2 regions of the Bradyrhizobium sp. AZCC 2230 genome follow, and region 1 is predicted to be linked to the other one. Evidence: predicted binding sites of a transcription regulator. Region 1 holds the regulator's gene; the other holds the start of a gene.

Region 1 (4,210 bases):
GAAGCGTACGACATTGTCGCCGGCACCAACGGTGAGCAGCTTTTCGTTGCGAAGCGCTGCGACCAGATCGCCGGAGGGCACCACGGCCTTGATGCCGATCAGCAGCCCCTCGCCGCGGACTTCACTGACGACATCGGGGTGACGGTCGATCACGGAAGCGAGCTTCTGCTTGAGCAGCAGCGACATCTTCTGCACGTGGTCGAAGAAGCGGGGCTTGAGCATGACGTCGAGCACGGCGTTCGCAGCCGAGATCGCCAGCGGGTTGCCGCCGAAGGTCGAGCCGTGCGAGCCGGGCCCCATGCCGGAGGCCGCGTCCGCGGTCGCCAGCACCGCGCCGATCGGGAAGCCGCCGCCGAGCGCCTTCGCGAGCGACATCACGTCAGGCGTGACGCCGGTGCGCCGATGCGCGAAGAGATCGCCGGTGCGGCCCATGCCGGTCTGCACCTCGTCGAAGGCGAGCAGCAGGCCCTTCTCATCGCAGAGCTGACGCAACGCCCTCAGGAAGGAAGGCGTCGCCGAACGCACGCCGCCCTCGCCCTGGATCGGTTCAATCAGGATGCCGGCGGTCTGCGGACCGATCGCCTTCTTCACGGCCTCGATGTCGCCATGCGGGATCTGGTCGAAACCGTCCATCGGCGGACCGAAACCTTCGAGATATTTTGCAGAGCCGGTCGCAGCCAGCGTCGCCAGCGTGCGGCCGTGGAAAGCGCCTTCGAAGGTGATGATGCGGTAGCGCTCCGGATGTCCCTTGGAGAAGTGATAATGGCGGACCAGCTTGATCACACCCTCCAGCGCTTCCGCGCCGGAATTGCAGAAGAACACGAAGTCCGCAAAACTCTCGTTGCAGAGCCGGTTCGCGAGCTTCTCGCCGTCCGGGCTCTGAAACAGGTTCGACATGTGCCAGAGCTTGGTCGCCTGCTCCTGCAGCGCCTTGACCAGCGCGGGATGGGCATGGCCGAGCGCATTCACCGCCACGCCCGAGGTGAAATCGAGATAGCGATCGCCATTGGTCGCGATCAGCCAGCAGCCTTCGCCGCGCTCGAAACCGATGTCGGCCCTAGCGAAAACGGGGAGCAAATGCGGCGCGGCGCTATTGGTCATGATGGTCTCTTTGGATGTTTCGGACGGCCTGAACGTGCGTTGCGCAGCGCATCATTGGTCCGGAAAACGAAACGTGCCGCCTTTTAAGGGCGGCACGCACCACTATCTTATGCCTGGCACCATTGGTGTCAATGCCGCCCGGAAAGCCCCGCGAAACGCTGATTCCGTAGTCTTGCGGTGCCAAATTTGCGGGGTTTTGGCCACGGAACATGTGGAAGCGAGTCGGCGGACTCTTGCGCGTGAGTCACGCCATATTGTAGCGTTTGGCTTGTCAGATACGACATCTCGTGCAGCGGTTCTGATCCCAAAAGTCCTCATGTACCGGCGTAAACGTTCGGGCGTCTCATTGCGCCCGGCGAGCCTTAAGGGATTCTGGCGGCACGGGTTTTTCGAGGCTTAGGCATTCGTCGTGCCGCCCCAGGATGGCAGGCGCGCGGCGAAGGAAAGGTTACAATGACGGTTTTGACCTGGTCCGACGATCGCGTCGAGCAGTTGAAAAAGCTCTGGGAGGCCGGACTTTCGGCCAGCCAGATCGCCGCTGAGCTTGGGAATGTCACCCGCAACGCCGTGATCGGCAAGGTGCACAGGCTCGGCCTGTCGGGCCGCGCCAAGAGCCCGTCTTCGGCAGCTCCGCGGCCGCGCAAGGCGCGTCCGGCGCAGCACATGATGCGGGTGAGCAGGCCCATCGCGCGCGGCAACACCGCGCTGGCGCAGGCCTTCGAGGTCGAGGTGGAGGCTGAACCGGTCACCTACGACAACGTGGTACCGATGAGCCAGCGGCTGTCGCTGCTCGAATTGAACGAGGCCACCTGCCACTGGCCGGTCGGCGATCCCTCGAGCCCGGATTTCTTCTTCTGCGGCGGCAAGGCGCTCTCCGGCCTGCCCTATTGCGCCCAGCACTCGCGGGTGGCGTATCAGCCGGCAGCGGATCGTCGGCGCGCTCCGGCGAAGCCGCCGCGGTAGGCTCAGCTCCAAACGACAACGTCCGGGCCTGGTGCGCAATTGCGCATGGGGCCGGGACGATCGGCAGAAGATCAGCGCGCCTTCGGCGCGCTTTTTGTTTGAGGTCCGTCCGCTCAGGCCTGCTCGGCCTTCGCGAACCGATCATCGAGCGCATAGCCCGCACCGCGCACGGTGCGGATCGGGTCCTGCTCGCGGCCGAGATTGAGCAGCTTGCGCAGGCGGCCGATATGCACGTCGACGGTACGCTCGTCGATGTAGATGTCGCGACCCCAGACGCTGTCGAGCAGCTGCTCGCGCGAGAACACGCGGCCGGGATGCTCCAGGAAGAACTCAAGCAGGCGATATTCGGTCGGACCGAGATCGATCGGCCGGCCGGAGCGCGCCACGCGACGCTTTTCGCGGTCGAGCTCGATATCGCCGAAAGCGAGCACCGTGGCGAGCCGCTCGGGGCTCGCGCGCCGGAGCAGGCCCTTCACACGCGCCAGCAGCTCGGGCACCGAGAACGGCTTGACGATGTAATCGTCGGCGCCGGTCGCCAGGCCCCGCACCCGCTCACTCTCCTCGCCGCGCGCGGTGAGCATGATGATCGGCAGCTGCTTGGTGTCGGACCGCGCACGCAGCCTGCGGCACAGCTCGATGCCGGATAGTCCCGGCAACATCCAGTCGAGCACGATCAGATCGGGGATGTGCTCCTTGAGACGGGTGTCGGCGTCGTCGCCGCGCATCACCGTCTCGACGTCATAGCCGTCGCCTTCGAGGTTGTAGCGGAGGAGCTCGGTAAGAGCTTCCTCGTCCTCAACCACCATAATGCGTGCGCCCATGGGGTCGTCGCTCCTTAAGGATTCAAGTATTGGGGACCGTCGTGGCGAAGGTCGTCATGTCGCCCTTCGGTCGCTTGTCGGTGATGGCCTGGCCTTCGATCATGTAGAACACGGTCTCGGCAATGTTGGTGGCGTGGTCGCCGATCCGCTCGATGTTCTTGGCGCAGAACATCAGGTGGATGCAGAACGAGATGTTGCGCGGATCCTCCATCATGTAGGTGAGGAGCTCGCGGAACAGCGAGGTGCAGATGGCGTCGACTTCCTCGTCGCCCTTCCACACCGCCATCGCCGCCGGCAGGTCGTGCGCGGCATAGGCATCCAGCACCGATTTGACCTGCTGCTGCACGAGGTCGGTCATGTGCTCGAGGCCGCGGAACAGCTTGAGCGGATGGAAATCCGTCTCCAGCGCCGCGACGCGCTTGCCCATGTTCTTTGCGAGGTCGCCGATCCGCTCGAGATCGGTGGCGACGCGCATGGCGCCGACGATCTCGCGCAGATCCACCGCCATCGGCTGGCGGCGCGCGATCGTGAGCACGGCGCGCTCCTCGATCTTCTTCTGCAGCGTGTCGAGCTCGGCGTCGGTGGTGACGACGCGCTGGCCGAGCGCGACGTCGCGGCGGATCAGCGCGTCGACGGAATCGACGATCATGCGCTCGGCGATGCCGCCCATCTCGGCGACCAGGCGCGTGAGCTCCTGGAGGTCGGTGTCGAAGGCCTTTGCGGTATGTTCAGAACCCATATTCCGTCTCCTCAGCCGAACCGGCCGGTGATGTAATCCTGCGTGCGCCGGTCGGTCGGCGACGTGAAGATCTTGCTGGTGTCGTCGAACTCGATCAGCTCGCCGAGATACATGAAGGCGGTCTTGTCGGAGACGCGGGCCGCCTGCTGCATGTTGTGGGTCACGATCGCGATCGTATAGTTCTCGGACAGTTCCTGGATCAGCTCCTCGACCTTGGCGGTCGAGATCGGATCGAGCGCCGAGCAGGGCTCGTCGAACAGGATCACCTCGGGCCGCACGGCGACGGTGCGGGCGATGCAGAGGCGCTGCTGCTGGCCGCCGGAGAGCGACAGACCGGAGGCGTTGAGCTTGTCCTTGACCTCATTCCACAGCGCGCCGCCGCGCAGCGCCTTCTCGACGCGGTCGTCCATCTCCGACTTCGAGATCTTCTCGTACAGACGGATACCAAACGCGATGTTCTCGTAGATCGTCATCGGGAACGGCGTCGGCTTCTGGAACACCATGCCGACGCGGGCGCGCAGCAGGTTGAGATCGAGCTTGGGGTCGAGGATGTTGGTCTGGTCGAGGATCAGCTGGCCGGTGACGC
Region 2 (4,210 bases), 6.0 Mb from region 1:
GAGCGACTTTCCACGGCCAGACAGACTCGGATTTGTCATGAAGTAGTTGTGCACGTTGAAAGGCTCCTCGCCTTTCGCGGCCTTCATACGCGTTGAGGACCCGTCCGGCAACAATTGCCAGCTCTGCTCATTGTCCTTCAAATTCGCGACCATGATCTGTTCGAGAACCTGCTGATGCACCGTGGGATTTTGCAGCGGACACAGCACCTCGACGCGGCGGTCGAGGTTGCGCGGCATCATGTCGGCCGACGAGATATACACAGCCGCTTTCGCGCTCGGCAGGCCCTGGCCCATGCCGAAGCAGTAGATTCGGCCGTGTTCCAGGAAGCGTCCGATGATCGATTTGACGCGGATGTTCTCCGACAGGCCGGGAATGCCGGGGCGCAGGCAGCAGATACCGCGAACCACGAGCTCGACCTGCACGCCCGCCTGTGACGCCTCGTAGAGCGCGTCGATGATATCGGGGTCGACCAGCGCATTCATCTTCATCCAGACCGCGCCGGGCTTGCCGTGACGGGCGTGCTCGGTCTCGCCCTGGATGTGCTCGATGATGCGCTTGCGCAGGGTCAGCGGCGACACCGCCATCTTTTCCAGGTCGCTCGGCGCGGCGTAGCCCGTGATGAAGTTGAACACGCGCGCGGCGTCGCGGCCGATGGTCGGTTCCGAGGTGAAGTAGGAGAGATCCGTATAAATACGCGCGGTGACCGGGTGATAATTGCCGGTGCCGGTATGGACATAAGTGGTGAGGCTGCCGCCTTCGCGGCGCACCACCATCGAGAGTTTTGCGTGGGTCTTCAGCTCGAGGAAGCCGTAGACCACCTGCACGCCGGCGCGTTCGAGGTCGCGCGCCCAGCGGATGTTGGCCTCTTCGTCGAAGCGCGCCTTCAATTCGATCAGCGCGGTGACGGATTTGCCGGCTTCGGCGGCTTCCACCAACGCGCGCACGATCGGCGAGTTGCTGGAGGTGCGGTAGAGTGTCTGCTTGATCGCGACGACGTCGGGGTCGCGCGTCGCCTGCTGCAGGAACTGCACCACCACGTCGAAGGATTCGTAGGGGTGATGGACGACGAGGTCCTTCTGCCGGATCGCGGCAAAGATGTCGCCACCATGCTCGCGCACGCGCTCGGGATGGCGCGGCACATAAGGTGTGAATTCGAGGTCGGGCCGGTCGAGCCGGGTCAGCTGCGAAAGCTCGTTCATGGCGAGTACGCCGTTGACCAGGAACACTTCGTCGTCGGCGGCCGACAGTGCGTGCTGCACGAAGCTGCGCAGCTGCTCCGGCATCTTGGCGTCGATCTCGAGCCGGATCACGGATCCGCGGCGGCGGCGTTTCAGCGCGGTCTCGAACAGGCGGACGAGGTCTTCAGCCTCTTCCTCGATTTCGAGCTCGGAGTCGCGGATGATGCGGAAGGCGCCCTGGCCGTGGAGGCTGTAGCCGGGGAACAGGCGGTTGATGAAAAGGCCGGTCACCTGCTCCAGCGAGATCAGGCGCACGGCTTTGCCCTCGGTCGGCAGACGGATGAAGCGGTCGATCTTGCCGGGCATGCGGATCAGCGCGTTCATCGGCTTGCCGTCGGCCTCGCGCGTGAGCTGGAGCGCGATGGTGAAGCCGAGGCTCGGGATGAACGGGAAGGGGTGGGCCGGATCGATCGCCAACGGCGTCAGCAGTGGGAAGACGTTGTTGAGGAAATAGTCCTCAAGCCAGGTCCGCTCCGCCTTGGTGACCTCCTTGCCGTCGACCAGTACGATGCCGACCTCGGCGAGCGTGCCACGCAAACCGGCCCAGATCGCCTGCTGGTCGGAGGCGAGCTGCGAAACGGTGCGGTTGATCAGCGCCAGCTGCTCGGATGGGGTCAGGCCGTCGGGCGCGCGCTCAGCGATGCCCTCGCGCACCTGCGCCTTGATGCCGGCGACGCGGACCATGAAGAATTCGTCGAGGTTATTTGCGGAAATCGACAGGAATCGGACCCTCTCCAGGACGGGGTGGCTGGTGTTGACCGATTCCTCCAGGACGCGGCGGTTGAAATGCAGCCAGGAGAGCTCGCGATTGATGAATCGCTCGGGGCTCGAGGCGATCGCCGGCAGGCTCTCGGCTTCCGTGACTTTCTCTTTCGTTTCAACAGCTTGCGCGGAATCCATGAGAAGTCGGTCCATCCAGTTCGCCCCAATTTGCGACTTACGCGCAAAACCGGCCGGAGCATGTGTTAGTGCGATGACGTTTCGATGACATTGATGTTCCGCACGCCCGCCGCGTCAAGCGGGCGCAAAGGGACCTTGGCGGTCAGCCGTCCCGGAGCAGCTCGGCGGCGAGCGCCCGGGTGACGGGCCGGCCGAGCCGCAGCGCCTCACCGTCGAGCAGTTCCACGGCGCGCCGGGCGGCGGCCGACGACCGCTCCAGCCGGGTCGCGAGATAGCTCACCACGCTTTCGTCCACCGACAGCTGGCGGTCGGCGCAGAACTTGACGATCAGGCCGCGGAACAGCTGGTCGTCCGGCGGCGCCAGCGAAATCATGGGAATCGTTCGAAACCTGGAACGAAGGTCGCGGAGCTCGACCTCAACCGTCGCCGGCGCCTCGCGTGCGGTAAACAGCACATAGGCGCCGTCCTCGCGGGCGAGGTTCATCAGATGGAAGAGGGCGCGCTCGTCAAAATCCTTAGGCTTGAGATCCTCGACCACCAGCGCGCCGGTCGCGAGCGCGCCGGGGACGCCGGCTGCGGTCAGCGCATTGGCCGTGGTCGAGCGCGCGCCGGCCTCCTCGGCCCAGATCGCGGCGAGGTGGCTCTTGCCTGAGCCTTCGGGGCCGGCGAGCCACATGGCCCGGTTCGGCCATTCCGGCCAGCCGTCGATCAGAGCGAGACCGGCGGCATTGGCAGGGCCCTCGAGGAAATTGTCCCGGCTGAGGCTCTCCGCGTGCGGAAGCGAAAACGCCAATTGTCGGGGATGAACGCGGCCTGCCACGCTTGCTTTGCTCCGTGCCGGCGCGCCGGCTCTGTTTGAAGAGGATAGACTTATTCGATCGGGAGTTGGCCTTTTGCAGGGCCGCACCCGAACTCATTTGGCGTCGATCGTACTCATGTGCCGCAGCCACTCGACGAGATAGAGCGACACCGAGGACAGCGTGAACACCGTAACGAAGCCCATCAGGATTATATCATACGGTCCCGGCTTGAAGCCGAAGGCGAGCGAGGCCAGCACCAACGCCGCATAGGCCACCTGGGCCGTCGTGTTGAGCTTGGAGACCATCGACGGCTTCATCTCAACCGGCTTGTCGAACAGCCAGGACACGATCACCGCCGTGACGATCATGATGTCGCGTGACACTACCAGGATCACGATCCAGCGTGGAATGTCGCCCCAGATGCCGAGCGCGAGGTAGATCGACACCAGCAGCGCCTTGTCGGCCAGGGGATCGAGCAGCGCGCCGAGCTCGCTGGTCATGTTGAAGCGCTTGGCCAGGAAGCCGTCGACGGCGTCGCTGATGCCAGCGACCAGGAAGACGGCAAACGCCACCTCCATTTGGCTCGACACGATGGCCCAGACGATGATCGGGACCAGCATGATGCGGCCCAGCGTAATGATGTTCGGAATACTCACGCGGCGCTTCCCGGCACCCGGCCTGACCTCGAATCCGGCCCGATTGAAGGCTGAACCCGTTGATATCTACATAGTATGGCCGGGAGCGCCATGCGAGCCATTGCGCGTCCCCGGAATTCGACGTAACCAGCCGCAAACCCACTGGAAATCGGGCATGACCGACCGCAAAAACGGCCTCACTTACGCCGATTCAGGCGTCGATATCGACGCGGGCAACCGCTTGGTCGACCTGATCAAGCCATTGGTGCGCGCCACCGCACGGCCCGGCGCGGATGCCGAGATCGGCGGATTCGGCGGCCTGTTCGACCTCAAGGCGGCCGGCTTCAAGGACCCCATCCTGGTCGCGGCCACAGACGGCGTCGGCACCAAGGTCAAGATCGCGATCGAGACCGGCCTGCATGGCGGGATCGGCATCGACCTCGTCGCCATGAGCGTCAACGACCTCGTGGTGCAGGGCGCCGAGCCGCTGTTCTTCCTCGACTATTTCGCCTGCGGCAAGCTCGACCCGGAGGCCACGGCGTCGATCGTCGCCGGCGTCGCCGAAGGCTGCCGCGAGTCCGGCTGCGCCCTGATCGGCGGCGAGACCGCTGAGATGCCCGGCCTCTACAAGGACGG

What was found. Region 1 encodes PhoB, which activates phosphate uptake and scavenging genes when phosphate is short. Its sites were predicted from a motif close to TGTCATNNANCTGTCAT; they were not measured.
Region 2: a site for PhoB is predicted at 2,213-2,229, ahead of V1280_RS03675 (RNA degradosome polyphosphate kinase). Genes of this name have one in related genera too.

What each region holds. Positions count from the first base shown of each region.
Region 1 covers NZ_JAZHRS010000001.1:6,790,782-6,794,991, reverse strand. The annotation lists gene V1280_RS32425 (aspartate aminotransferase family protein) at 1-1,101, opposite strand, end outside; gene V1280_RS32420 (GcrA family cell cycle regulator) at 1,555-2,064, shown strand; gene phoB (phosphate regulon transcriptional regulator PhoB) at 2,178-2,885, opposite strand; gene phoU (phosphate signaling complex protein PhoU) at 2,908-3,624, opposite strand; gene pstB (phosphate ABC transporter ATP-binding protein PstB) at 3,636-4,210, opposite strand, start outside.
Region 2 covers NZ_JAZHRS010000001.1:796,269-800,478, forward strand. The annotation lists gene V1280_RS03675 (RNA degradosome polyphosphate kinase) at 1-2,139, opposite strand, end outside; gene V1280_RS03680 (DnaA ATPase domain-containing protein) at 2,282-2,959, opposite strand; gene V1280_RS03685 (CDP-alcohol phosphatidyltransferase family protein) at 3,053-3,595, opposite strand; gene purM (phosphoribosylformylglycinamidine cyclo-ligase) at 3,750-4,210, shown strand, end outside.